DNA from 2 places in the Paraburkholderia sp. BCC1876 genome. Region 1 is predicted to be linked to the other one. Evidence: riboswitches for the same ligand, from Rfam matches in the RefSeq annotation. Region 1 holds a riboswitch; the other holds the start of a gene.
The links. Region 1 has a riboswitch for thiamine pyrophosphate ahead of HWY05_RS34675 (FAD-dependent oxidoreductase). Riboswitches for the same ligand answer to the same signal wherever they lie in the genome.

Region 1 (14,446 bases):
TACCGACGAGTATCGGAAAGAACGAGCCGAGTCCGCGCCCCAGGTTGTAGCAGAAGCCTTGCCCCGATCCGCGTATCGCATTCGGATAAAGCTCCGACAGATACGCCCCCACGCCCGCGAAAATTCCCTGCACGACAATGCCGAGCGGAAAGCCGAGCGCGAGCATCATGCCGTCGGTGATCGGCAGCATGGTGTAGACCATGCCGAGCACGAACGAGCCGATCGCGAACAGCACGAACGACGCGCGCCGGCCGATCTTGTCGCAAAGAATCGCGCCGACGATATATCCGGTGAACGAACCGACGATCAGAACGATCAGATAACCACTGGTGTTGAACACCGAAAGATGGCGCACGGTTTTCAGATAGGTCGGCAGCCAGGTGGTGATCGCGTAATAGCCGCCGAGCATGCCGGTGCACAACACGCTGCCGAGCAAGGTGGTCTTGAGATGCAACGCCGAGAAGATCTGCAGGAAGTGCGACGTATCGAAGCCGTTGTCGCGAGCGCGGCGCGTTTCCAGATAGATCTCCGGGTCGCTCACATTGCGGCGAATGTAGATGATCCACGCCGCGGGCAGCAGGCCGATCCAGAAGCAGGCTCGCCACGCAACCTGCTCGGGCAGCAGCGCGAAGAATGCCCAGTAGATGATCGCCGCGGCCGCCCAGCCGAACGACCAACTGCTTTGCACGGTGCCGACGGCTTTGGCGCGATGCTGTGGCGAGCGGATGGTCTCGGCCATCATGATCGTCACGACCGACCACTCACCGCCGAAGCCGATGCCTTGCAGCGTACGCGTGGTGAGCAGTTGCCAGAATGAATGCGTGAAGCCGGACAGGAAGGTGAACAGCGCGAAGGTGGCAATGGTCCACTGGAGCACGCGGATGCGGCCGTAGCGGTCGGCGAGAATGCCGGCCAGCCATCCGCCTATCGCCGACGAGATCAACGAACTGGTCGCGATCATGCCGGCTTCGCTTTTCGTCATGCCCCATGTCGCGATCAAGGTCGGAATGAGGAACGAGTAGATCATGAAGTCGAAGGCATCGACTGCGTAGCCGCCGAACCCGGCGTAAAGCGTGCGGCGCTCGCGCTGGGTCAATTCGGTGAACCATTGGAGAGAAGGCATGTTTTGTTATGGTCTCCGGGTCTTTTGGCCTGCCGGCGGCTGGAAAAAGGGGTGTTCGTATTCTACGGGGACGAGGCGTCCCGGGGCCAGTTGTGGTCAAAAATGGCGTTTCAGCGTAATAATCGATAAGAGACGCAAGATCGGGGAAATCGCTTCGGATCGAGACTCGCGGCGCATGCGCGGCGCTCGGCCCGCCGCAAGCACGCCGGAACCAACCTCTCGTTTCCTTACCAACTACTACTCTGTAACGCAAAAGTTATTGTCGGCCGGTAAACTGCGCCGGCAGTGCCTATGCTGCGAACAACCCTCTCACGTCCGCGCCAGCCACGCCTAATGCCCGCCACCGCAAAAATCTGCTCGCCACTGCGCCGCTTCGCGAGTACGACTTTGTCGCGAGCGAATGGGACTGGCCCGAGAACGGTGTCCGATGCGGATTGCGCGTCGCGCCGTACCTTTCTCAAGGGCTCGGCTAGCGTGCTGCTGATGTCCGGCTTGAGCGCTTCGCTGCTGTCCGCCTGCGGCGGCGGCAATCTCGACGCCGATCAGCCGCCCACGCCGCGCCTTGCATCGGTCGACAATTTCCGCGACCTTGCGGGCGCTGCCGCCGGCTATCCGACTGTCGACGGCAAACAGATGCGCCGTGGCGCGTTCTATCGCGCGAATGTGCTGACGCTCAGCAGCGCCGACGCCGCCACGATCGACAAACTCGGCATCGCCACGGTCTACGACCTGCGTACGCCGGGCGAGATCGCGCGCACCGCCGACATCCTGCCGGGCGGCGCGATCGTGCAGACGTTCAATGTGCTCGGCACCGGCGACTTCGTCGCTCCCGCTTTCGATTCCGCCGGCGCCGCTACCGCGTTCATGGAAGCGCAGGCGCGTGCTTACGTCACCGGTCCGGCCCAGCGTGCCAGTTTCGGCGCACTGCTGACGCATCTGGCCGACGGCGCCGGCGCGCAGTTATTTCATTCGAGCGCGGGTAAGGATCGCACCGGCTGGGTCGCAGCGCTGCTGCAGAGCATCGCCAATGTGCCGCTCGACGTCATCACGCAGGACTACCTGCTGAGCAACGTGTTTCTGGCGCCGTCGATCCAGACGCAGATCGAGACGCTGCGAGCACAGGACGGCGACGCGATTGCCACCGTCGAAACGCCGTTTCTGAATGTTCAGGAGAGTTATCTGCAGGCGGGCTTCGATCAGGTGCAGGCGAACTACGGCACGATGACGAACTACCTGACGCAAGGCTTGGGACTCGCTCAGTCGACGATCGATATGCTGCACAGCCGGCTCGTAACTTGAACGTTGAGCAGTGAACTGCGAGGCGTGACACGCGCTAAGCGACACGCAAAAAAAAGTCCGCCCCGATAAGCGGGCGGACGGAGAAAGGGCGGCATCGAGGTTGCCGGGGCTGACTATAAGGCCGCTACCCATGCAGCAGACCCTCCAGTAAGGGCGCGTAAGCGCACACGCCAGCTTCCCATCTCCGTCACGTTAAAGCCGCCATCACCGGCAACTCGATCCGCACTTCCAACCCGCCTTGTGCGTGATTGCGCACGTGACAGCGTCCGCCGCGATCGTGCGCGAGCCGCGCCACGATCGCGAGACCGAGGCCGCAGTGACCTTCGCCGCCCCGCGCGGCGTCGAGCCGCACGAAGGGTTTCATCGCGGCGGCAATGCGGTCGTCCGGAATGCCGGGACCATGGTCGCGCACGCTGATGACCCAATGTCCATCGCTGCGCGCGGTGGCGATATCCACCGGCGGCGAGCCGTGTTCGAGCGCGTTATCCACGAGGTTCGTGACCAGTCGGTCGAGCAGTGTGCGCGGCAATTTGAATGCCGGACCCGCGCGCAGATCGAGCGTGAATAACGGCGTTTCGCTGCTGTCGCCGGCGAAAAACTGTTCCCGTAAAAAATCTTCGACTTCGACCGGCGGCCCGGCGTCGGCGGACTGGCCGGCAAATTCGAGGAACTGCTGGACGATGTTGGTCAGCGAGTCCACGTCGCGAATCAGGCCGGCGCGCTCGCTTTCCGCGACCAGCACGCTGGCGCGCAATTTGAGGCGGGTGAGCGGCGCTTTCAGGTCATGCGCGACGCCGGCCAGCATCACGGCCTGGTCGTCGCCGGCTTCGTTCAGACGCCGCATCATGTCGTTAAACGAACCGATCAGATCGCGCAGTTCGCGCGGGCCTTGCACGGTGACGGGCTCAGGCCGGCCACCCGAGCCGAATTCGCGAGCGGCGCCGGCCACCCGCGACAACGGCCGCTGCATCTGCCACACCGCAAGCAGCGACAGGATCAACGCGCCGGCCAGCATCGAAACGGCTTCGATCAGAAAGCGCGGGCGCGGCGGCACGTCGACCGGCACGACCACCCAGTTCGATTTTCCGGGGAACAGCACCCACAGTTGCGGCGGGCGTAAATCGTCGACGGCGATGCGGGTGCCGGGCGGCAGGTTGTCGCGCAGTTGCCGGCTCAAATCGGTCAGCGGATGCCGCGTCGGCTCGCCCAGATGCACGCTCGCCGGCATGTTCCAGGTCGGCACGAGATGCACGCGCATGGCGGGCGCGAGCGCGGCGCCCTTCATCGGCTCGCCGTTGACGGCCTGCAGCACCAGCAGAATGCCGCGCGCGAAGCCGTCGATTTCATGGCGCGGCGGTTGCATGACGATCAGCACGAACCAGCCGGCCTGAATCGCGAACAACACCGCCGTCGAGAGCAACGCCATCCTGCCGAACAGCGTGTTCAGCGGGTTTCTCATGCGGTGGTGGCGGCCTCGTCGGCAAAGGGCGTGCCGTCGGCGTCGGGTACGAATACATAGCCTTTGCCGCGCACCGTTTGCACGTAGCAGGGATTGGACGGATCTTCTTCGATCACGCGGCGCAGACGCCAGATCGGCACGTCGAGACTGCGGTCGCGGAAGGCCAGATTGTCGCGATGCACGAGGTCGTGAATCAGCACGCGCGACAGCACCTTGTACGGATTGTTGACGAAGATCTTCAGCAGCGCGAACTCACTGTCGCGCAGCGCGAGCTTGGTGTCGTCGCGCGACAGCGAACGGGTCGCGAAGTCGAGTTCGAACGGCCCGAACCGGTACGGCTTGCGGGATTCCGGTGCGCTGGTGGTGGACGGCCCGCGACGGCGCAGGACGGTATGGATGCGCGCGAGCAGTTCGCGTGGATCGAACGGCTTGGTCAGGTAGTCGTCCGCGCCGAGCGATAGCCCGACGATGCGGTCGGCCACCGTGCCCCGCGCGGTCACGAAGATCACCGGAATGTCGTCGCCGGCGGCGCGCAACGCGGTGAGCGCACGCAGGCCGTCGGTGTTCGGCATCATGATGTCGAGCACCACGACGGAGGGCCGCTCGCGTTCGAGCCGCCGCTGAAGATGCGTGCCGTCATGCAGCACCGACGCGTCGAAGCCGTTCGATTGCAGAAACTTGCAAAGCAGATCGCGTACGACCGGATCGTCGTCGACGATAAGGACCTGTGGATTCATGGCGAAATTCTAGACTGGCCCGCACAACGCGCGGCCGACTGTTTTCTTACCAATGCTTACGCTCGCCCGCACAACCTCTGTCGGCTGACGCGCAAGGCCCGCTGCCGAAGGTTCATAGCGTATTTCACGCACGCCATATTTGGCAATGCGCGGCATGCAGCTCAAGTCCATTCAATTCGATAAGCATCGCCAAAAATTCCTCCGAAGAAACAATTTGCGCGTAATTGAAACCGCTCGCAACGGCTCGGAAGAACCGCCGGAAAGCGCGCTTTTCTTCGTGCATCGCTCGCGTGTGCGCAGCGCGATGATTCGTCGTGCAGTACGTTGCGCCGCAAGCCGGAAACAGCCTAACGCCTTGGGCCCACGGCACGCGGCGTGAAATCGAAACCTAGCGCCACGCGAGGCTCATCATGACCGTTCATAACAACTTCAGCTCAACCCGCTTTTCTTCGATGGCGCCGACACCGCCAGCGCCGAAACCTGCTGCTCAAACCAACCCCGCCGCGGCGATGCCCACTCAGGAGGCCGCAGCCGAAGCATTGCCTTCGCTGCCCGCCGGACTCGTTGGGCATAACGTCAACACGACCGCCTGACGCACCGAGGCCCGTGTGTCGACCCCGAGAATCATTGACCGTTTCATTCGTGTCGTTGCGTGGTTGACGCTCGGCGCGGCGCTGCTGCCGTTCGGCGGCTGCGCCGTCGCTGCGCTGCCGTGCCGGCTGACCTCAGCCACGCTGAAAATCGTCCCGGTCGTTGGCCATGCCGCGGCCGCCCCGTTCGACATGTGTTCATCCGCGATCGACTGAATCATGACACTCAAACGGATTGCCTGTGCGTTGGCGCTGTTCGGTGGTTTGTTTTCGCTGGCCGCTTATGCGCAACCGGTCGCGCGTGACGCGAATCCGAACGCGTCCGCTTCGGCTCCTGCGCAGAAGGACGCAGCCGCCGATGCGCGCCGGCGCTCGGCCGCGCAGGACGCGCCGTTCGCATTTCGTGGCGTCGCGCTCGGCATGACGCTCGACGAATTTCGCGCGGGGTCGAGCGTGCGGGCGACGCCCGTGGGCAGCGTGCCGGTCTGCGAGACGGATGTGCAGGCGGGCGCGCTCGGCATGCGGTTGAAGTCGCATGAGAGCTTGACGGTGGCGTGCCGCTGGGCGCATCGCGGCAATGACGGTTGGGCGGTGTCGCAAGCCGTGGTGGACGGCGCGCCGGCGCTGGAGCATGTGCTGCGCTTCGCGCGCGTCGACGGACAAAGCGCGCTGCGTCTGTACGAGATTTCTTTTGTGGTCGACGAGATCACCGCCGAAGACTTGCGCGACGCGCTCGCCGACCGTTACGGGCCGCCGCGCTTCGCGACGCGGAACGTGTCGGCCTCGGGCGCGATGCCAACCTATGTCTGGGAAAACGCGGTGAGTTCGATCACCTTGTGCTTTCTGCCGGGCACGCGCAACGGCACGCTCACCTATCTGCTGAAGGGTTCGGATGCGTGGGTGAAGTCGGTCGTGCGGCAGTGGCAGGCGAGCGGCGCCGAGGCGGGTTGATGCGCGACGTCGGCCAGCGGCGCGTTCGCGCCATGACCCGCGGCCCACGCGAATTTTTCTTCGTGCGATCAGGTTGCACGGCGATCCTGGCGTCCCTTCCCAGCCAGCCAATCCATCAAGCCGAACCGTTCAAGGAGCCTGCATGACTACGCTACCTCTCACGCTCGCGCTGGGCGCGGCGTTCTGTCTCGCGGCCTGTTCGGGCGGCCAGCAGCCTTCCATCGTCGATACGCCGATGGCGCCGCCGCTCGCTTCCGCGTCGCTGAACGTGAATACGCAGGGCGCGATCTATCAGGCCGGCACGCCGCTGCTGCTGTACGAAACGCCGCGTGCGCAGCATATCGGCGATGTGCTGACGATTCGTCTGTCGGAGTCGTATAGCGGCAACAATAGTTCGACGGCGGCGGCGAGCCGGTCGAGCAACATTACCGCCACTGCCGCCGATCAGTCGACTAACGCCGCCGCGCGGCTCGCGAGATTGTTCAACATCGGCTCGGCGAGCACGGACTACAAAGGGCAGGGCAGTCTCACCGACGTGAGCGGCATGACCGGTACGCTGGCCGTGACCGTGATCGGCACGATGTCGACCGGCAACCTGGTCGTGTCGGGCGAGAAGATGATTGCGATGAGCGGTAACCGCGACCGCTTGCGCCTGTCGGGGATCGTCAATCCCAAGGACATCGAGGCGGGCAATTATGTCGCGTCGAGCAAGGTCGCCAACGCGCGGATCGAACAGGCGGGTGCGGGGATGGTGTCCGACGCCACAACCATGGGCTGGTTACAGCGCATGTTTTTGAGCGTGCTGACGTTTTGAGAGTTCGAGGGGTTGAGGGTGTGAGGCGTGATGACATCTGCGCCATCTCTCCTCGCTACGCCAACGGCGCCGCGCTCCGCTCAGCCGCACCGATTTCCCCATCCGGCACGAACACGTATCCGCGTCCCCACACCGTCTGCACATAGCGCGGCTCCGACGGATCGACTTCGATCAGCCGCCGCAGTCGCCAGATCGACACATCGAGACTGCGATTGCGATGCGCCTCGCTATTGCCGTGCAGTTTCTCCAGCAACTGCGCGCGCGTCAGCACCGTCATCGAATGTGTGACGAACACTTTGAGCATCGCGAATTCGCTCGAACGTAGCGTGATGCGCTCACCGTCGCGACGCAATTCACGCGCCGGGAAATTCACTTCGAAACGGCCGAACTTGTACGGCGCGCGCTGTTCCGGCGCGCTCGGCGCAATCGTGCCGCGTCGGCGCAGCACCGTGCGAATGCGCGCGACCAGTTCGCTCGGCTCGAAGGGTTTGCCGAGATAGTCGTCGGCGCCGAGTTCGAGGCCGATCACGCGGTCGATCGGATCGGCGCGCGCGGTCAGGAGAATCACGGGAATATCGTCGCCGGCCACGCGCAACGCGCGCAGCGCACTGATGCCGTCGAGCTCCGGCATCATGATGTCGAGCACGATCAGCGCGGGACGCTCGTCCTGCAATTTGCGCTGCAGCGCCAGACCGTGTTCGAGCGTGGCGACCTTGAAGCCGCGCCCCTGCAGATAATCGCTGACGAGCTCACGTACGACGGGGTCGTCGTCGACGACCAGAATGGATTGGTTCATTCAGGCCATCTTAGTGATCGACACGGAGGGCGCCAAGCGCGTAACGCTTTCGAATCCTTTCCCGTGTAAGAGGCAGCAAGCAGCGTGCTGCGGCTAGTTCGCCTGCGAGGTCTGAATGGTCTGCATCGATTGGCGCGCGAAGTCGCTCTGATCGACCACCATCCGATCGATCAGACCATTGAGTTTGGTCGACGCCGACGAAAAGCGGTCGGTGTTGAGCCCGCCAGTCTGATAGCGCGCGGTGACGAGAATGCGGCCGTTCTGGATGAGCGTCAGATCGATGATCGACAGATACTGGATCGATTCGTCGCTGAACGAGCGGCGGCCGTAGTCGATCGCGGCGTTGTAGACGAGCCGCGCCTCGCAACCGGCGGGCGAGGTGCCCGGATTGTAGACGTCCGAACGAATGCCGCGCCGGTCGAGCGCGAGTTGCAGCGCCGGCACGAAATCGCCCACCGACACCGTCTGATTCACTTCGATGCAAACGTTGCGCACATCGGCCGGCCGGCCGTTGACGAAGGTCGGCGACGAGTAGTTTGCTGCGATCGCATAGCCGGCCTGAATCACCGAGCCGGTGGCATCGGCGGCCTGGATCAGCGTCCACGCGCAGCCGTTCAGGCCGACCGCCAGCATCGCGCCGACGGCCAGCCGCGCGCACGGCCGCCGCGTGACGAGCCACGCGGTGCGCGTGGCGCATGAAGCTCGCGTGAAGGTGGCGGCGCGCATGCTCGGCATGAAGGTCATGAGACGGTGCCTTGTGGCGGTCAAAGGAGGCGGCCGTGCAGCGCGCAGCGCGGTGAATCGCGACGGCCGGCGGTGCGCGCGTTCGGGCTCACGTGCAGGTGCAGTTGCAGGTTCACGCTCAGCGCGTGACGCGCAGACGCAATTCGTTCTGCCCTTGCACGCTTGCCGTGATGCTGACGCGTCGCGCGGCGGCGGTCGTCACGATGAAATGCTGACGTGTCGGCGTGTTGAGGTCATGCACGACGTTCGGGAAGCAGGCCGCGACATCGGCGCCGAATTCTTCGAGCGGATCGGTGATCACGCCGTCGGCTTGCCAGTGCGCGCGCCAGTGGCAGTCGTACGCGTGCTGGCTGGCGCGGCAGTCGTCCGCGTCCGACAAGCCAGGCAGCCGCGCGGCCGGTTGCGCCTGCAACTGTTTGAAGTCGCGGGTGTCGACGATGTGTTTGAGCGCGGGGCACACATCCGCGGGTTCGTCGGTCGGGGTGGTTTGCGCGGCGTGCGCGGCACTCGTCAGCAGCAGCGCTGCGCCAACAGCCAGCGCGAGGCGGCGGGTCAAAGGATGGGAGCGGCGATCGAATGACATGAGCGAAGAGTCCGGTAGCGTTGAATGACGTGGCGTGCCGCACGAGGTTTGGCACGCGTAGCTATCGTCGCTGGAGGAGCACGTGTTCAAAGCGCGGAACAGCTTGCCGGCTTCGCAAATGCTTTCGAACTCTTTGCGGGTCTTTCTGGATGTTGCGGCGGTGGGCGTTTTCAGCCCAACGTGAGGCCGCCGTCGACGTGAATCACCTGGCCGGTGATATGCCGTGCTTCGTCGGAAAGCAGGAACGCGATCAGCGCGGCGATATCCGCCGGCTCGGCGACGTGGCCCAGCGGCGTCGCCTGTGCCGCGTGTTGCCACACCGATACGTTATTGGCACTCGGGCCGCGATCTTTACGGGTATAACCCGGCGCCACGCAATTCACGGTCACGCCATGCGGCGCAAGTTCGGCCGCCGCCGTTTTCGCTAGCGACTCGAGCGCCGCTTTCGCTGCCGCCGTCGCGGCGAACGGCGCATCCGCGCGATAGCGGTGCGCGACGAACGAACTGAGCGCGACCACGCGGCCGCGCCTGGACGTTTCCAGCGCGGGCGAAGCGCGTTTGACGAGCGCCGCGAACGCCGCCGGCATGGCGGCCCAGGCGGCGCTGAACGTATCGGGATCGAGCGCGTGCAGCGTTTGCCGCTGAGCGTGGCCCGCATTGGCGACCAGTTGATCGAGTGCGCCGAAGCTGGCCAGCGTTTGATGGATCAGATGTTCCGCCGCGCCACGCTCGGCAAGGTCGGCGCACAGCGTTGCGCATTGCGCGCCGCTCGACTGGCAATCGGCGGCCACTTGCGCGAGGCGTTCGCGCGACGCCTCGTCGGCGCCGCGAGCGTGCAGCATCAGCGCCGTGCGCGGCGCGGCAATGCGCCGGGCCAACGCCGCGCCGATGCCGGAGCCCGCGCCGGTGATCAGCACCACGCGATCGAAGCCGGCGGGACTCGGCACGGTCATGCCGCGACCGCTTCGCCCGAACGTTCGACGTCGAGCGTTTCTTCATGGAACGCCGCCAGCGACTCGCGATGCGCGACGCTGACAATCGCCGCCTTCGGCAGGCGCTCGGTGAACAGACGGTAGAGCCGCGCTTCGTTCTCGGCGTCGAGCGCGCTGGTCGCTTCGTCGAGGAACAGATAGTCCGGCTTGTGCAGCAGCACGCGCGCGCCGGCGAGGCGCTGCTGTTCGCCCGGCGACAGAATGCGGGTCCAATGCCCCGATTCCGCCAGCCGGTCGGCGTACTCGGACAAGTGGCAGGTGATGAGCGCTTCGCGGCATTCGTCGTCGGTATAGGTGTCGGCCGAGGACGGGTAGGTGAGCGCCGCCTTCAGCGTGCCGATCGGCATGTAGCTGACCTGCGGGATGAACATCATGCGGGCGTTGACCGGCGCGTCGATCGAGCCGTCGCCGAACGGCCACAGGCCGGCCAGCGCGCGCATCAGCGTGCTCTTGCCCGAACCGGACGGACCGCGCACCAGCCAGCGCGAGCCCGGCCGGATCGCGATATCGCGAATACGCGACAGCGGATTGCCGTTCGGCAGCGCGAGCTTGAGGCCTTCGGTGGAGAGCTTGTCGGCGTCGACGTAATGCAGGTTGATGCCGCCGTGCTCGGTGGCCGGCGAGACCGATTCCTTAAAGTGCGGCGAGTGCAGAATGCGCTTGAATTCACGCAACCGGTTCACGGTGGCGCGCCATTCGACGAGGCTGCCGTAACTGTTGATGAACCACGAGAACGAATCGCTGACGGTGCCGAACGCGCTGGAGATCTGCATCAGCACGCCGAACGTGAAGGCGCCGGCGAAGTAGCGCGGCGCGGCGACCACCAGCGGAAAGATGATCGCGATCTGTCCGTAGAAGCTGAGCACGAAGGTGAGCCGCTTGGTGTACTTCATCACCTGCCACCAGTTGTCGCGGATGCGCCCAAACAGCGAGTGCGTGCTCGTCTTCTCCGTTTCCATGCCGTTGTAGAAGGCGATCTGTTCGGCGTTTTCACGCAGACGGATCAGGCCGAAACGGAAGTCCGCCTCGACTTTCTGCGCCTGGTAGTTGATCGGCACGAGCGGATGGCCGACCTTCTGGATGATCAGCGAGCCGATCACCGCGTAGAGCGCCGCGGCCCAGACCATGTAGCCGGGAATCTGCACCGGCATGCCGCCGAGCGAGACGGTCAGGGCACCGCCGATCGTCCACAGGATCGTGATGAACGACACCAGCGTGACGACCGTGGAGAGCAGGTCGAGTGTCAGTGACAGCGTGCTGGTGGCGAACGATTGCAGGTCGTCGCTGATCCGCTGGTCGGGGTTGTCGGCGAGGCGGTCGCGTTCGATCCGATAGAAGGCGCTGTCGTGCATCCACTCGTTCAGATAACGCGTGGTCAGCCACTGGCGCCAGCGGAAGCCGAGCATCTGGCGCAGATACCGCCCGTACACCGCGAGGATGATGAAGGCGAACGCGAGTACCGAGAACACCATCAGCAGGTGCGGGAAATCGTGGACGTTCTTGGTCTGCAGCGCGTTGTAGAAGTCGGCGCTCCAGCGGTTCAGGCGCACGTTGATCCATACGACCAGCAGGTTCATCACGATGATCGCGATGAGCAGGCCCCAGGCCGTTTTTCGTTCTTCGGAGACCCAGTAGGGTTTGATCAGGCTCCAGGCGGAGATCTTTTCGTCCGGCGGCAGCGCGGGGCTGGCTGAGGTATTCGGTGTCATGAGCATCCTGAAGAAGTGCTGGCCTGCATGCCCGGGCGTCGTGCTCGACGAACGCTCGTCCGGGCGAGCGTCCGATTCTGGCGCGTGGCCCTTAAGCGAAAATTAATTTGCGCCGCAAGGCTTCGCTGCCATGCTGTGACGGCGCGGGCGGCGGTTTATGGAATGCGTGCCGAGCGCGCCGTGCCGTCGTGACATGGGCTCGTTGCATTGTGCCAGAGCGCCGTGTCGGGCCGCATCGACAACATAAAAGAAGGTGCCGGATCAAACTCCGCGCGAACACGCCGGGCGCTGGTTTGCGGGCGTCGCGGCTTTTATGGTCTAATGGCCTTCGACGAAACAGGGGTGCTTTGCCCACAGGCGCGCATGATTTTCATGCCGTAGCGGCAAGGCTGAGAGAGACCCTTTGCACCCGATCCGGGTAATACCGGCGCGGGAAGTTTCCGGAAGCAGCCAGTCTTCCATTCCCCGCCGGGGTGGCGTACGTCATCAGAACGTGCGTCGTGCCCGGCCGGCCTTACCCGCCGGTTTCGTCCTGGGTACGTGCGTTTTTCTGCCGTACGGAAAGGACTCGATGACCGCCTATTCTTCAGTTATGTGTTTTGCTCTTCGTCACGCCGCTGTCGGCGCGCTGTGCTTTAGCCTGTCTAGCCTGATTGAACATCGTGAAACGGAGCGTGCGCAATGAGCCGTTCCGCGCAACCCGATTTCGCCGTCCTCGGTGGCGGCCTGTGCGGCCGGCTGGTCGCGTGGCGTCTGGCGGGCCAGGGGCTTCGCGTGGCGCTGTACGAGCGTGGCGATGCCGCCGGTTCGCAAGCGGCCGCGTGGGTCGCCGCCGCGATGCTGGCGCCGCTCGCCGAAGCCGCCAGCGCTGAATTGCTGATCACCCGTCTCGGCGCGAGTTCGCTCGATACGTGGCCGCAAGTGCTGGCCGAGTTGCCCGAGCCGGTGTTCTTCCAGCGCAATGGCACGCTGGTGGTCTGGCATCATGCCGATCGCACCGAAGCGCCGCTGTTCGAGCGCAGGGTGCGCTCGAATGCACCGGCTGACTTGCTGGACGGCGGCTTCGTCACGCTGGCCGGCGCGCAGCTCGGCGCCGCCGAGCCCGCGTTGGCCGGACGCTTCAACCAGGGCTGGTTGTTGCCGCGCGAAGGTCAACTGGATAACCGCCAGGTGCTGGCCGCGCTGGCCGCGGGCCTCGCACAACGCGGTGTCGAGACGCACTGGAATACGCCGGTCGACGATCATTCGCTGCCGTCCGCGCGCATCACGATCGACTGCCGCGGGCTCGGCGCGAAGCCGGTGCTGCCCACGTTGCGCGGCATTCGCGGCGAAGTCGCGCGAGTGCACGCGCCCGGTATCAAACTGACGCGTCCGGTGCGCTTGCTGCATCCGCGTTACCCGCTGTATATCGCGCCGAAGCAGGACGATCTCTACGTGATCGGCGCTACCGAAGTCGAAGGTGAGGACATGTCGCCGGTCAGCGTGCGCTCGGCGCTCGAACTGCTGAGCGCGGCGTTTTCCGTTCACCCAGGCTTTGGCGAGGCTCGTATCCTCGAACTGAATTCGCAGTGCCGCCCGACGTTGCCGGACCACCGTCCGGCTTTGCTGTGGGATGGCGCGCAGACACTGCGCGTGAACGGCCTGTACCGGCACGGCTACATGATCGTGCCCGAAGTCGCCGACGAAGCCGTGCGCTTCGCCGCGGCGCTGCTCGACGGCCGGATCGGCGACGCCGATGCGTTCGCCGACTGGCAACGCGACGCGCGCTGGAGCGAACTGTTCCAGCTGGATTCCACGCGGGAGCCGGCATGAGCGTTGCGCGTTTTGTCGTGTCTGGCCTGACGGGCCTGACACGATTTAACGCTACACGCTCTGTTGTTCCCGCCATCGATTGAACCGTATTCGAACACCATGAACATTCATATCAATCAGAAGCCGTTGTCGTTGCCCGAGGGCGCGACGGTCGCCGATGCGCTCGCCGCGTTCGGCGCGCGGCCGCCATTCGCGGTCGCGCTGAACGGCGATTTCGTGGCGCGCACCCAGCATGCGGCGCGCGCGCTGCAGCCGGGCGACAAGCTCGACGTCGTGCAACCCGTGGCCGGCGGTTAGGGCCGCCGCTTACACCGCGAAGCTACCTACCGCTACGCCTCGCCACGACCTGCCGGAGACAAGGACAATGCCCATCACTTCCCCCCAAACCGCCGACGCGCTCACGCTCTACGGCGAGACCTTCGCAAGCCGCGTACTGCTCGGCACCTCACGCTATCCATCGCTGCAATCGCTGTCCGATTCGATCGACGCCGCGCGCCCCGGCATGGTGACCGTCGCGCTGCGCCGGCAGATGAACGAAGGCGGCGCCGAAGCCGGCTTCTTCGATCTGCTCAAGCGCCACGGCGTGCCGCTGTTGCCGAACACGGCCGGTTGCCTGACCGTCGGCGAGGCGGTCACGACCGCGCACATGGCGCGCGAAATTTTCGAAACCGACTGGATCAAGCTCGAACTGATCGGCGACGACTACACGCTGCAGCCCGACCCGGTCGGGCTGATCGAAGCGGCCGCGCAACTCGTCAAAGACGGCTTCAAGGTGCTGCCGTACTGCACCGAAGATCTGGTGATCGGCCGCCGTCTGCTGGACGCCGGCTGTGAAGC
Region 2 (14,446 bases), on a different contig from region 1:
GATCGGATCATTTTCATTGTGTTCACCTATATCGATGTTGGGCCTTTGGCCCATTGATTTATGGGTGCTTCGCTTCGAACCTCGGAACGTCCCGCACCGTATTCATCGCTGCTTCGAATGGTGTCTGGACGGCGTTCCGAAACGGAGCACTCCCTCCTTCCCTGCCGCACAACGCGCCTGTTTGGGGAGCGGCGCGGTCCGTGTCGATGGACGCTCGCTTTGAGCAATGCGCGTGCCGCGGGGGTCGAGTTGGCTCATGGCGACGGAAGAATGTCTTACGGCGCAACGATTTACGTGGATTAGAATTTTTCCTCGGCGGGTTGGCACGGCGTGCGGTGTATCGTTCGTCCGCGTCCCATACTTACACGGCCCCCCGCATGCCTTACCAACGCTTACTCGCCGAACTCGATCTCGGCTTCACCCGCTTGCGCAACCGCGTGGTGATGGGCTCGATGCACACTGGCATGGAAGACCGCTTCTGGCATTACCCGAAGCTGGCCGCCTATTTCCGCGAGCGCGCCAAAGGCGGCGTGGGTCTGATCATTACCGGCGGGATCTCGCCGAATCGCGAAGGCTGGCTGCTGCCGTTCGGCGGCACGCTGAACTCGGTGTTCGATCTGCGCAATCACCGGCAGTTGACCGACGCCGTGCATGCCGAAGGCGGCAAGATCGCGCTGCAGATCCTGCATGCGGGCCGCTACGGCTATCAGCCGTTCGTGGTGTCGGCCTCCGCGCTCAAATCGCCGATCTCCAAGTTCAAGCCGCGCGCGCTGAGCGTGGCCGGTATCGCGAAGACCGGGCGCCACTACGCGCGCTGCGCCAGGCTCGCGCAACGCGCGGGCTACGACGGCATCGAGATCATGGGCAGCGAAGGCTATCTGCTCAACCAGTTCCTGTGTCCGCGCACCAACCAGCGCACCGACGATTACGGCGGCAGCATCGAAAATCGCATGCGGCTCGCGCGCGAGATCGTCGAGCGGGTGCGCGCGGCGTGCGGCGAACGCTTTATCGTCGTGTACCGGCTCTCGCTGATCGATCTGGTGGAAGGCGGCAATACGTGGGACGAGACCGTGCAGGTCGCCCAGGCGCTCGAAGCGGCCGGCGTGACGATGTTCAATACTGGTATCGGCTGGCATGAGGCACGCGTGCCGACTATCGTGACCTCGGTGCCGCGTGCGGCCTTCGCCGAACTCAGCGCGCGCCTGAAGGCCTCGGTCAAGGTGCCGGTGATCGTGTCGAACCGCATCAATACGCCCGAGGTCGCCGAAGCACTGCTCGAACAGGGCGCCGGCGATCTGGTGTCGATGGCGCGGCCGCTGCTGGCCGATCCCGAGTTCGTCGTGAAGACCGCCGAAGGCCGCGCGCACGAAATCAACACCTGTATTGCCTGCAATCAGGCCTGTCTCGATCACACGTTCAAAAACCAGCGCGCGTCGTGTCTGGTGAATCCGCGCGCGGGACGCGAGACCGAGCTGGTCTATCGTCCGGTCGCCGGTCCGCAGGCGGCGCGTTCGGTCGCGGTGGTCGGCGCGGGGCCGGCGGGGTTGTCGGCGGCGACCGTGGCGGCCGCGCGCGGGCATCGCGTGACGCTGTTCGATGCGAACGCAAGCATCGGCGGCCAGTTCAATCTGGCGATGCGCGTGCCCGGCAAGGAAGAGTTCAGCGAGACCATCCGTTACTTTCAGAGCCAGTTGCAGCGACATCGCGTCGACGTGCGGCTCGACACGCGCGTCGATGCGGCGCTGCTAGCGGCCGGCGCTTACGACGACGTGATCGTCGCCACCGGCATCGTGCCGCGGCGGCCGGCGATTAGCGGCATCGACGGGCCGAACGTGCTGTCTTACGTGGACGTGCTGCGTGGCGCGCCGGTCGGGCGCCGCGTCGCGGTGATCGGCGCGGGCGGCATCGGCTTCGACGTCAGCGAGTTCCTGCTGCATCGCACCGGCGAGCCGCTGCCGACGCCGCGCGACACATGGCTCGACGAATGGGGCGTGGATCTCTCGGTGCGGGAACGCGGCGGGCTGAAAGCGCCGGTGATGCCGCAGCCGCCGCGCGACATCTGGTTGTTGCAGCGCAAGGCCGGCAAGCTGGGCATGGGACTCGGCAAGACGTCGGGCTGGGTGCATCGCGCGACGCTGGCGAAAAACGGCGTGAAGATGCTCGGCGGCGTGTCGTACCGGGAGATCAGCGCGCGCGGGTTGAAGATCGAGCGTGCCGGTGTCGAGGAATGGCTTGAGGTGGACACGATCGTGGTGTGCGCGGGGCAGGATTCGCTGCGCGATCTGCATCCGGTGGCGGCGGAGGGTGCCACCTCGCAGACTGGCGGCCCGCGCTATCACGTGATCGGCGGCGCCAAGCTGGCGGGTGAACTGGACGCGAAACGCGCGATCCGCGAAGGCGCGGAAGTGGCGGCGGCGCTTTAGTCAAGCGCGGTTTGCGAACGGTAGGCGACGCGCTCGCCGCTCTGCGAACCACGCCTCCCCTCGCACGCCTCAAGCGGCGAGCCCCTTCTTCCGGTAATCGAACCAGAACGACAGCCCCACGCTCGCCAGAATCACCACGGTCGCAATCACCGTGGAACGCGTGACCGGCTCGCCGAGCAGCAGCGCGCCGAGCGCCACGGCAACCACCGGGTTCACGTACATGCAACTGCTGGCAATGATCGGACTGGTGTGCCGGATCAGAAAACCGTACGCCACATACGCGGCCATCGTGCCGACCAGCATCAGGTAGATGAACGCCAGCACCGGCAGAAAATGCACGTCGAGCATCCGCTCGCCGGAGACCCACGCGACCATGCTCGACATCGCGCCGCCCAGACCGATCTGCAGCGAGGTCGACAGAAACAGATCGGACGGCAGCTTCAGCCGCCCGGCCAGATGCGCGCCGCCGGCCCAGAACAGCGCGCCGCACAGAATGGCCAGACTGCCGCCCGCCGAGCCCGGCGAACTGTCGCCGTGACTAAGAATCGCGATGCCGACGAGCCCCAGTCCGACCGCGAACCACTCGCCCCGGCCGATCTTGCGCCCCGCCACCGCCGCGATCACCGTGGCGAACAGCGGCACGGTGGCCACCATCACCGCCGCGGTGCCGGTGCCGACGGTGCGCATCCCGAACGCCAGCATGCCGCTCGACAAGCCGACCAGCATCGTGCCGACCAGCCCGGCATTGCGGATTTCGGCCACGCTCGGCCAGGCCGGCTTGCGACGCACCGCGAAGATAAAGAGGCCAATGCCGGCAAACAGATTGCGCATGCCCGACAGCAGCAGCGGCGGAAACGAGCCGAGCGCGACGTGCACAGCGAGATACGTCGAGCCCCACACGAGATAGACGACGCCGAGCGCTAGCGCGATCTGGCCGTTGCGCGATTGCGGCAGGCGGATGGGAAAACTGCGCGGAAAGCGATTGGGGAGTTGCGGCGACATGCGTTCAACCCGCCCTGACCGCTTGAGGTCCGACGCCCCCGCTGAAGACCCGATGGCGGGATGGCGGACACCGCATCGGCGATGCGGTCGGACGGGCGAGGCTGGCGGACATGTGGTGGAACGGAAGGACGATAAATGGCCAAAGGGCCACAGCGCCGCGGCATTCGAACGGAGTCGATTCGCGGCGAACACGCGCCAAATGCTCGGCGCGCATCGCATTATGCAGTAAGCGCCCACCGCGTCAGTCGAAAGAATCGTAACTTTTTAGCGTCCTTGCAACAAAAAAAGCCGGGGATTTCTCCCCGGCTTTGGCACCGCCTCGGCGCCGCCGCGTTCACGCTATGCGGGCGGCATCGACAGCATGCTTCAGTTGGCCATGGCGCCCGACGCTTCGTGCTTCATGCCCATCGCGTCGCCGCTCTTCTTCATCTTGTCGTGCTTCATCGTGTCCTTTTTCATCGTGTCTTTCTTCATGGTGTCTTTCGACATCGTGTCTTTGGACATGGAATCCTTCGACATCGTGTCTTTCGACATGGCGTCGTTGGACATCGCGCCGCTGGCTTGCGCGAACGCGGCGCCGCCGCTGGTCAGAAGAGCGACGGCCACTGCTGCGATTGCGAACTTTTTCATGGGATAACTCCGTTGTTGTGGATGATTCAAAACCGGTCGATCCGATCGCCTGTTGCACTGATCGGCTGATCGTTTGATCGCCGGCGTATTTCCGAAGCTTCTGCCGCCCGGGGGTGCGTGAGGGGCCTGGCGACCCTGCCGCTCGCCGCCCGCCGCGCGACCCGCGTGCGTCAGGAGCCTCCGAACCAGTTGTAGCCCTGGTCGACCCAGTAGCCGCCGGGGAACGTGTTGGTGACGAACATCTCGACGATGTGCTTCGGATTCTTGTAGCCGAGCTTGGTCGGCATGCGCAGCTTCATCGGGAAGCCGTATTTCGCGGGCAGACGCTCGCCGTCGTACTCGAACGTGAGCAGCGTCTGCGGATGCAGCGCCGTCGGCATGTCGATGCTTTCGTAGTAGTCGTCCGCGCATTTGAAGCCGACGTACTTCGCGCTGGTGTCCGCGCCGATGCGCCGCAGAAAATCGCCGAACGGCGTACCGCCCCAGCGGCCGATCGCGCTCCACCCTTCCACGCAGATGTGCCGCGTGATCTGCTCGGCATGCGGCAACGCGTACAACTCGGGCAAACTCCACGCGCGCTGGCCTTTGACGAGGCCGCCGATCTTCAACTCGTAATCGGCGCCGTCCACTTCGGGCACGTCGTCGATACCGTAGAACGCGTTGAACGGAAACGGCCGGGTGATCTGCGCTTCGCTGTAGGTCGGCGCGAGCTGCTTCGGATCGAACAGCGCGGCCTGCGCGCGGTCGTTCAGGCGCGACACGGCGGTCAGGAATTTGTTGACCGAGTCGTTGTCGGTCAGCGAGCAGCCGGTCAGCATCGACAGGCCGCCAAGCGTCAGCAGACGCTTGCCGAACAGACGCCGCGACGGCATGGTGAGTTCGCGGCGGGCGTCGATCAGGATCGACTCGCGGTCGAGCGAGTGGCCGATGGGTCGCGAGGGTTTTCGAATGGGCTTGTTCATGATTCGATATCCATAACTTTCGGTTTCGGCGGCTTGATGGAGACTCAGCGGCCGCGCAGCATGGCCAGCAGCGAGCGCGGTACGAGCGCCACCATCGCCAGATGCACCGCGATAAACGCGGCCATCAGCGACATCGCGCAGAAGTGAACGATGCGGGCGTTGTCGTAGCCGCCCATCAGGTCGCGCAGAAGCGGAAACTGCACCGATTTCCAGATCGCGAGGCCCGACAGCACCAGCGCGATCAGATCGCAGACCACGAACAGGTAGGCGAATTTCTGCACCGCGTTGTAGACGCGCAGATCGGCATGCGAGAGCTTGCCGGTCAGCGCGGCAAAGAAGTCGTGCAGCACCGCGCGCGGCGACACCGGCAGGAATTTGCGCACGAAGCGCCCACTCGCGAGATTCAGCGCGAGATACAGCAGACCGTTGAAGACCAGCAGCCACATCGCCGCGAAATGCCATTGCAGCGCGCCGCCGAGCCAGCCGCCGAGCGTGATGCCGGGAGGGAAGCGAAACCCGGGAAAAATCGGCGATGCGTCGTAGATGCGCCAGCCAGACAGCATCATCAGGATTGCCGCGAGCGCGTTGAGCCAATGCGTGACGCGCACCCATACCGGGTGAATCGTGCCGGGTGTCGGGACGGCGGGCGGTGCGAGGTGTTTGTCGCTCTCGCGCAGTACGTGAGGGGTAGCCATGAAAATCTCCTGTCGAACAGAGTGGGCGTGTCATTTAGAGTTAACGCTATCGCGCCGACTCGGGTCCCATAACGCTTACCCTGGTCCCCTTCAAGATCGTTGCGGTGAACGGCCGCACAGTGCTCACTGGCAGGCGGCCAGTTCGGCCACTTGCAGCACGTCGCCGGTCGCATCGTTTTCGACGAAAGCCACCACGCCGAAACGGTCGGCGTTGCCGCCGGCATCGGCGCCCGTCGCGTCGACGCGCACGTCGCGGTGAATCTGCGCATTGCCCCCGACCAGCGGCACCGGCCCGATCCATTGCCGCACCACCCGCTCGTGATGCAAGGTGGCGCCGCTGTTCTCGCCGGCGCCGACGTGCGAGCTCAGCGCGTTTTCATACACGGCGACGTAGGCGTTGAGTTGCCCGGAGGTGTCCGCGGCCTTGCTGGTGAATTGCGCGGAGACATTGAAGGCGCCCGGCGTCTGTGGATTCAGTTCGAGCGCGACGTTCGCTTGCGCCGGTTCGGCGACCACCTTGCCGATGCGGCTGTCGAAACTGTCGCGTTGCGACCAGCTACGCAGTTCGCGGCCCGACACGAAGATTTCCGGCGTATAGATGGTGTGGCCGCCGGCGAGGTCGGTCAGCGTCTGCTGCCGTTCGGTGAAGCGATGTTGCGAGAACCGGTCGGTCCAGCCGAGGCTGTTCCAGTAATCCACATGCAACGCGAGCGGCACGATGCTTTGCGTCGCGCCGCTGTTTTTCCACTGGCTCAGCCAGTTGTCGGCGGGCGGGCAACTATTGCAGCCTTCGCTGCTGTACAGCTCGACCAGCGCCACGCGGTGCGCCGGGCTGTGCGCGCTGCAGACGGCGGCGGCCGCGTTGGCGAGGCCGCTGGCCGCAAGCAGGCTGACTGCGGCCACGCACGCGATGGCTCGCGTGAACAGGCGGCGTAAAGGACGCGTGGTCGGCTGCATGCGCGGCCGAGTGAGCGGCCGAGTGAGCGGCCGAGTGAGCGGCCGAGTGAGCGGCCGAGTGAGCGGCCGAGTGAGCGGCCGAGTGAGCGGCTGCATGAGCGGCTGCATGAGCGGCTGCATTGCTGACTGCGTTAATAGCCGGTAACCAGCGCGGCGGGTACGAGTGGTTTGCATGACGTGCTCCCATCAGGGTCTGCACGTTTGTCGAACCGCCCGGCCGCTTATGACAGGCTTTTCCAAATTTATTTCTATCGGCCCAGCCGCCCGGCGCGAGGGGCTCAGTCGTAACTCATCACCACCGTCACGCGCGTGTCCGGCGTAACGTGTTTCGGCGACAGCGACATCACGCCGCCTTCACGGCCGACCTTGTAGTGACCGTCGCGAGTCGCCGCGGCAATCCGGCCGTCGCGCTCGACGAAGCGCGTGGTCACGCTGTCGCCCGAGTTCAAGCTCGAGCCCGCGCCGCCGTTCACCTGCAACGCGACGTCGGCACCCGCCGTCACCCCCGGCGGCCCGCTGAACGTCAGCGTCACCGCGGAACCTTGCAAGCCTTGCAGCGCCCCCGCAGTTCCAACCCGTGCGCCGGGCGCAACGGGCGCCGCCGACACTTCCAGTTGCGGCGCCACAATCGCGCCGGACAACGTGATCGTTCCGCCCTCTGACGCCGACGCCGCCAGCGGCGCCGTCGTCAGTGCCAGCGTTGCCGCCGCGCCGAGCGCCACAAACCGCCCAGTTGCCGTTTTCATCAGCCTCTCTCCTTAAGCCGCTTAGCCGCGTCGAATCGCAGCGCATCGCGTCATCGGCGGGCTGCGCAGCGCGACATCGTCACGCTGGGTACGGCCCGTCTGACAGGCGCGTTAACGGCACCGGCTCGCTCTGCCTTGAATGACGCGCGTGCGAGTGGCCGACCCCGGCGCCACGCAGACGGCTCGTCGCGGCGTCGAACGAAGCGATTCAAGACCCCGTGCTAACATTCTCCTTTCAAATGCGCCGCTTTCGATGCACCCGCGGCGCCGACCCATTCGATCCCGAACCCTGCCGGCCAACCCCATGCGCTTTCCGATTTCCCCTGCCCACACCCGCTTGCGCCCTTGCCGCGCAACCGGTTGCGCGCACAAGGAATTCGCCCCGCAGCGCAGCGGCGAGCCGGCCCGAATGCTTCGCCGAACGCTTCTCCGAACACTCCCCCGACTTCTCCCGCTCTCCGCCGCCCGGCGCCCGATCTAACGCTGCTCGCTCCCTTGCCTGAGCCGCGTTGTCGGGCTCCGGGCCGATCTCATCCGCTCGCTTTTCCCTTACCCGCAGATCGCACTGGAGTACCGTCGTGAAGAAGACGAAAACCTGTTACCTCACCGAACTCGACGTCGCCCGTCTCGAGAAGCACGCGGCCGCGCGCGGCGCCGACGCCCGGCTGCAGGACATGCTCGACCAGGTCCTCGAACGCGCCGTGATCGTCGACTCGCGCGAGATTCCCGCGAACATCGTCACGATGAATTCGCAGGCCATTCTCGTCGACGAAACCAGCGGCGAGCAGATGACGTGGACCGTCGTCTACCCGCCCGAGGCCGAGTTCGCGCGCGGCCGTCTGAACGTGTTCTCGCCGCTCGGCCTCGCGCTGCTCGGCGCCAAACGCGGCGAGAAAATCCGCTTCACGCCGCCCAGCGGCGCGGAGAAAGTGCTGAAGCTCGAGAAGATCCTGTTTCAACCCGAAGCCGCCGACGACTTCACGCTGTGAATCGGCCGCGCCGCGGCGCGAATCGTTGCGCCGCAGCATGGCTGCCGGGCTTATCTCTAGAAGAATAGGTCGCGGCCAGTGACAGTGTTAGCCGCGGTGATACCCGCGGTGATACCCGGTATCCGACTTTTCAAGACGGGTTGCCAAGCAGCGGCCGGCCGGTGTATCGTGTGCGCTGCTAACGCGGGGGTCCTGCGTCGCACGGAGGTTGGAGGTCCGTGCTGCGTGGGTGAGAAATACCCTTTGAACCTGATCTGGATAATGCCAGCGCAGGGAAGCGTACGGAATTCGCACCTGGTCTACTGTTTCATCTCTCGCGATTTCCGACTTCTTCCGTCTCGTCTCCTGCTTAGCCGCCCCACATTGCTTTGGCATGGGACCGGAATAGGCATTCAAGCGCCAACTCCGGTCAACCTAGGAGATAAACGCATGAACGCCAACCCGAAATTCCTTTCCGCCGACGCGCACGTCGACGAAGCCGCTGTCGCGCCGCTGCCGAATTCCCGCAAGATCTACGTGACCGGCTCGCGTCCCGACCTCCGCGTGCCGATGCGCGCAATCTCTCAATCGGATACGCCGGACAGCTTCGGCGGCGAAAAGAACCCGCCGGTCTATGTCTACGACACGTCGGGCCCCTACTCCGATCCGGACGCCAAAATCGACATTCGCGCCGGTCTGCCCGCGCTGCGTCAGGCGTGGATCGAAGAGCGCGGCGACACCGAAGCGCTGACGGGTCTGTCGAGTGACTTCAGCCGCGAACGCGCCGCTGATACCGCCACCGCTGAGCTGCGTTTCCAGGGCCTGCACCGCACGCCGCGCCGCGCGATCGCCGGCCAGAACGTGTCGCAGATGCACTACGCACGCAAGGGCATCATCACGCCGGAAATGGAATACATCGCGATTCGCGAGAACCAGCGCCGCGCCGAGTATCTGGAAAGCTTGAAGACAAGTGGCCCGAACGGCGAAAAGCTCGCCGCGATGATGGGCCGCCAGCATCCGGGCCAGGCGTTCGGCGCAAGCGCGTTCGGTCCGAACGGCCTCACTGCGATCACGCCGGAATTCGTGCGTGAAGAAATCGCCCGCGGCCGCGCGATCATCCCGAACAACATCAATCACCCGGAAAGCGAGCCGATGATCATCGGCCGCAACTTCCTCGTGAAGGTGAATGCGAACATCGGCAATTCGGCCGTGACGTCGTCGATCGGCGAAGAAGTCGACAAGATGACGTGGGCGATCCGCTGGGGCGGCGATACGGTGATGGATCTGTCCACCGGCAAGCACATTCACGAAACGCGCGAGTGGATCATCCGCAATTCGCCGGTGCCGATCGGCACGGTGCCGATCTATCAGGCGCTCGAAAAGGTCAACGGCAAGGCGGAAGACCTGACGTGGGAAATCTTCCGCGACACGCTGATCGAACAGGCCGAGCAAGGCGTCGACTACTTCACGATTCACGCGGGCGTGCGTCTGCAATACGTGCCGATGACGGCCAAGCGCATGACCGGCATCGTGTCGCGCGGCGGCTCGATCATGGCGAAGTGGTGCCTGGCTCACCACAAGGAAAGCTTCCTGTACGAGCATTTCGAAGACATCTGCGAAATCATGAAGGCCTATGACGTGGCCTTCTCGCTCGGCGACGGCCTGCGTCCCGGCTCGATCTACGATGCGAACGACGAAGCGCAGCTCGGCGAACTGAAGACGCTCGGCGAGCTCACGCAGATCGCGTGGAAGCACGACGTGCAGACCATGATCGAAGGCCCCGGCCATGTGCCGATGCAGTTGATCAAGGAGAACATGGACCTGCAACTGGAATGGTGCGACGAAGCGCCGTTCTACACGCTGGGACCGCTCACCACCGACATCGCACCGGGCTACGATCACATCACGTCGGGCATCGGCGCGGCGATGATCGGCTGGTTCGGCACGGCAATGCTCTGCTACGTCACGCCAAAGGAACACCTCGGCTTGCCGAACAAGGACGACGTCAAGACCGGCATCATCACGTACAAGCTCGCCGCGCACGCCGCCGATCTGGCGAAGGGCCATCCGGGCGCGCAGGTGCGTGACAATGCGCTGTCCAAGGCACGCTTCGAATTCCGTTGGGAAGACCAGTTCAATCTCGGTCTCGACCCGGACAAGGCACGCGAATTCCACGACGAAACGCTGCCGAAGGATTCGGCCAAGGTCGCGCACTTCTGTTCGATGTGCGGTCCGCACTTCTGCTCGATGAAGATCACGCAGGACGTCCGCGAGTTCGCCGCGCAACAAGGCGTCACCGACGACGAAGCGTTGAAGAAAGGCATGGAAGTGAAGTCGATCGAGTTCATGAAGAAAGGCGCGGAAATTTATCAGCGTCAATAATGGTTGAAGCGTTTGGCGGGTGATGCGGTTGCATCGCCCTTGAGCGCACGACTTTGTACTGCAGCACCGAAGCCCGCCATTGCGCGGGCTTTTTTGTTGGTTTTTTCGTTGGCTTTCTGGTTGATCGGTTCGTTCAGCGGCTTAACAGCAGGCACGCCGCATGCTGACAGAAGGGAAACGCTGGATTACGAACAACTCACTTTCCACGGGAGTCAGCATCATGAAATCGATCCGACAAATCAGTGCGATTGCCACACTCATCGCCGTGGTGGCCAGCCTTTCCGCCTGTGGCGACATGAGCCGGCAAGGCCGCGATACGGCCGTCGGCGCGGGCCTGGGCGGCGCGGCGGGCGCGGCGATCGGCGGCAATGCGCTGTCGACGGTGGGCGGTGCGGCGGCGGGCGGCATCATCGGTAATCAGGTGGGCAAGTAACGGCGGCACGCGAGCGGCGGCACGCGAGCGGCCGACATTGGCGACACCGGTCGGCCGCCTCGTCCATGTTTTGCAATGACCTGAAATAAGCCGTTACGGTTTTGCAATCCTGCATGCATCCTCGCGGCGTAAGCTCATGGGATCACGCCGCCGGCCGGCGTTCGATATAACCAGGAGCGCGTCATGAAGTCCCGCGTCGTCAATTCGTTCCGTGCGTTCGGCCAACGGCTGCCGCGCGGTCTTTACCGTTGCTTGTCCAGTCTTTCGCAAACCGGTATCGCCCTCGGCGGCGCCGTCTGCGTGCTGACGCTGTCTGGTTGCTATTACCCGTACGGCTACTATCCGGGCGCTTACTCGCCGTATTACGCGACGGTCCCCGCCGGCGCTACCCAGCAGGATCTGGGCGTGGCGCAGAACGATCCCGCCGCCATACAACAACAGCAGCAACTGCAGGCACAACAGGCGCAACAAGCGCAGTCGCAAGCGCGGGCGGCCCAGCAGGTACCGCCGGCCACCTACGCGACCGCAGTGGTTCCGCCTCCCTCGGTCTATGTCGCGCCGGCTTATCCCGCCTACTATGCGCCGCCGGTCTATCCGGCCTACCCAGCCTATTACGGCGGCTATCCGGGCTGGTATGGGCCGTCGGTGTCGATCGGCTTCGGTTTCGGCGGCTACTGGGGCGGCCATGGCGGCTGGGGCGGCGGCGGGCACGGCCACTGGCATTGATCAGTGCTGATGGGTGCTGATGGGTGCTGATGGGCGCTAATTCGCACGGGTTGGCGCCGGTCTTCTCCGCTTCTCCCTTTCTCCGCTTCTGCTCGCGTATCGGGTCGCCGGTTCCGTTCGTGAACCCTTAACCTACGCTCGCGCGGCCGTCTGAAGCGCCGCGCGACACCCCTGTCATGCTCAACGCGTCGCCCAAACCGTCAGGCGACGCGCATCCTTGTCCCGTCTCCGCCGCGCGCCCGTAGTTTCCCTTCTTGACCTGCCCCAGCCGAGTTCTATGCTTCTGTAGAACCGCACGCAGTACCCGTTTAAATAAGCGCCCCGGCCGACCTCACCGTTGCCGCCGACGCCATCCGTCCTAACGACGCGCCCCGTTGTGCGCAGTGCCGCGTCGAGTCCGAACAACAACGAAGGAGACGCGATGTTTCATCAACTACTCACTCCGGTCGGCAACTCATTGCTGCCCTCGTTCCTGGTCGCCGCGCTGCCGATCATTGTGGTGCTGCTCCTGCTCGGCTGGGCGCGACGGCCGGCCTGGCAGGCGTCTCTCGCGGGGCTGATTGTCGGTCTGATCGTGGCGATCTTCGTCTGGCAATTCCCGGTGGGACTCGCCTTCGGCTCGGTCGCCAACGGCGTCGTGTTCGCCTGCTGGCCGGTTATGTGGATCGTGTTCACGGCGATCCTGCTGTACAACATCTCGCAGCGCTCGGGGCGTTTCGCGGCCTTCCGCATGTGGATGATCGACAATCTGCCGAACGACCGGCGCGTCGTGCTGGTGGTGATCGGCTTCTCTTTCGGCGCGCTGCTTGAGGGCATTTCCGGCTTCGGCACGCCGGTCGCGATCACCAGTTCGCTGCTGATCCTGCTCGGTTTTCCGACGCTCGAAGCGCTCACCTTCACGCTGATCTTCAACACCGCGCCGGTCGCGTTCGGCGCGCTCGGCGTGCCGATCACCGTGCTCGGCGCGGTTACGCACCTGCCGGCCGATTCGCTCGCCAAGATGGTCGGCCGCCAGTTGCCGTTCTTCGCGTTCCTGCTGCCCTTCTATGTGATCGGCGTGTACGCCGGCTTTCGCAACATGCTGCGCGTGTGGCCGGTGCTGCTGGTGTCGGGCGCGAGCTTCGCGCTGACCCAGTTCGTCGCGTCGAACTATGTGAACTACAGCCTGACCGACGTGCTGTCGTCGATGGTGTCGCTGATCCTGACCATCGCGTTCCTGCGGGTCTGGCGGCCGGCGGTGGATCCCAAGTTCGCGATCAACATCGACCGGGTTGGCGAGGTGCGCGGCAAGATCGGCGGCGGCCAGGGGTGGTATCCGTGGATCATCGTGTCGGTCGTGGTGATCATCTGGACCATCGCGAAGATCTTCCTGATCGGCGACGTCAAGGTGCCGTGGCCCGGACTCGACAAGGCCGTGTTCATCACGCTGTACAACACGCCGTATGGCGCCGTGTGGGACTTCCAGCCGCTGGCCACCGGCACCGCCATTCTGGTCGCGGCGATCATCACCGCGTTCGTGGTCGGGCTGAGCGCGAGCGAGTTCGGCAAGGCGATCGCCGACACGTGGGTGCAGACGCGGATCGCGATTCTGACCGTGGCGACCATCGTCGGGCTGGCGTATCTGATGAACTACTCGGGGCTGACCTATACGCTCGGTCTGGGCGCGGCGTCGGTCGGGCCGTTCTTTCCGCTGGTGTCGGCGTTCCTCGGCTGGGTCGCGGTGTTTCTGTCCGGCAGCGATACGTCCGGTAACGCGCTGTTCGGCAACCTGCAGGTCGTGGCGGCGCATCAGTTGAATCTCAATCCTATCCTGATGGCGGCGACCAATTCGTCGGGCGGCGTGATGGGCAAGATGATTTCGCCGCAAAACATCTCGACCGGCGTGGCGACCACCGAACTCAAAGGCAAGGAAGGCGTGGTGTTCGCGCGGACCTTCAAGCATTCGATTCTGCTGACGGTGCTGCTCGGGGTGCTGGTGTGGCTGCAACAGAATGTGTTGCAGGGGATTATTCCGCATTAGGAAGATGGGAGGAAGTCGGCCGCTGGCCATTCGCGGCCTATCCGCTGCCGACTTCCGTGATTCCGTATCTCCGTATTCCCGTACTTCAGCAATTCGGCGATACCGCAAAATAATTCACGACCTCGCGGCACGTCCCCTTCCTGACTGCGGCTCCTCTATCTGCGCAGCCAATCACATCGTAATTTTTCTCACATCAGCGTGAGAATTGCTCGTTTTGCATACGCCTCGCCAGCGCTTACGCTCTCCTTATCCGACGCCCCACTCTCCTGCATCTTGCCGTTTCGTTCCAGGCTGAAACGTTTCGCGCGATCGCGCTGCTACGATGCGCTGGCGTCTCGACTCAACCGCGCGCGGCGCCACTTCGATGAATGCTAAAAACCTGCTCCAGTTGCTGATTCTCGCCGCCCTGTGGGGCGCGTCCTTTCTGTTTATCCGCGTCGGCGTGGCCGATTTCGGCGTCGCGCCGCTGATGGCGCTGCGTGTCGGCATCGGCGCGGCCTTC

Region 2: linked by a shared signal. The riboswitch ahead of thiC (phosphomethylpyrimidine synthase ThiC) and the one ahead of HWY05_RS34675 (FAD-dependent oxidoreductase) in region 1 are both predicted to bind thiamine pyrophosphate.

What each region holds. Positions count from the first base shown of each region.
Region 1 is NZ_CADFGI010000015.1:84,117-98,562, reverse strand. It holds gene HWY05_RS34740 (MFS transporter) at 1-1,123, opposite strand, end outside; gene HWY05_RS34735 (tyrosine-protein phosphatase) at 1,457-2,422, shown strand; gene HWY05_RS34730 (ATP-binding protein) at 2,610-3,881, opposite strand; gene HWY05_RS34725 (response regulator) at 3,878-4,618, opposite strand; gene HWY05_RS34720 (hypothetical protein) at 5,029-5,211, shown strand; gene HWY05_RS34715 (DUF6726 family protein) at 5,257-5,424, shown strand; gene HWY05_RS34710 (hypothetical protein) at 5,428-6,159, shown strand; gene HWY05_RS34705 (flagellar basal body L-ring protein FlgH) at 6,302-6,973, shown strand; gene HWY05_RS34700 (response regulator) at 7,029-7,769, opposite strand; gene HWY05_RS34695 (hypothetical protein) at 7,863-8,513, opposite strand; gene HWY05_RS34690 (hypothetical protein) at 8,632-9,096, opposite strand; gene HWY05_RS34685 (SDR family oxidoreductase) at 9,267-10,049, opposite strand; gene HWY05_RS34680 (ABC transporter ATP-binding protein/permease) at 10,046-11,797, opposite strand; TPP riboswitch at 12,126-12,250, shown strand; gene HWY05_RS34675 (FAD-dependent oxidoreductase) at 12,479-13,609, shown strand; gene thiS (sulfur carrier protein ThiS) at 13,709-13,906, shown strand; gene HWY05_RS34665 (thiazole synthase) at 13,980-14,446, shown strand, end outside.
Region 2 is NZ_CADFGI010000006.1:189,820-204,265, reverse strand. It holds gene HWY05_RS22695 (DUF4397 domain-containing protein) at 1-17, opposite strand, end outside; gene HWY05_RS22690 (NADPH-dependent 2,4-dienoyl-CoA reductase) at 378-2,423, shown strand; gene HWY05_RS22685 (EamA family transporter) at 2,493-3,425, opposite strand; gene HWY05_RS22680 (pentapeptide MXKDX repeat protein) at 3,792-4,055, opposite strand; gene HWY05_RS22675 (molybdopterin-dependent oxidoreductase) at 4,226-5,017, opposite strand; gene HWY05_RS22670 (cytochrome b/b6 domain-containing protein) at 5,062-5,712, opposite strand; gene HWY05_RS22665 (DUF1223 domain-containing protein) at 5,836-6,669, opposite strand; gene HWY05_RS22660 (hypothetical protein) at 6,948-7,415, opposite strand; gene HWY05_RS22655 (GreA/GreB family elongation factor) at 7,994-8,404, shown strand; TPP riboswitch at 8,580-8,698, shown strand; gene thiC (phosphomethylpyrimidine synthase ThiC) at 8,834-10,765, shown strand; gene HWY05_RS22645 (hypothetical protein) at 10,759-10,920, opposite strand; gene HWY05_RS22640 (glycine zipper 2TM domain-containing protein) at 10,986-11,198, shown strand; gene HWY05_RS22635 (hypothetical protein) at 11,382-11,924, shown strand; gene HWY05_RS22630 (L-lactate permease) at 12,346-13,944, shown strand; gene HWY05_RS22625 (DMT family transporter) at 14,309-14,446, shown strand, end outside.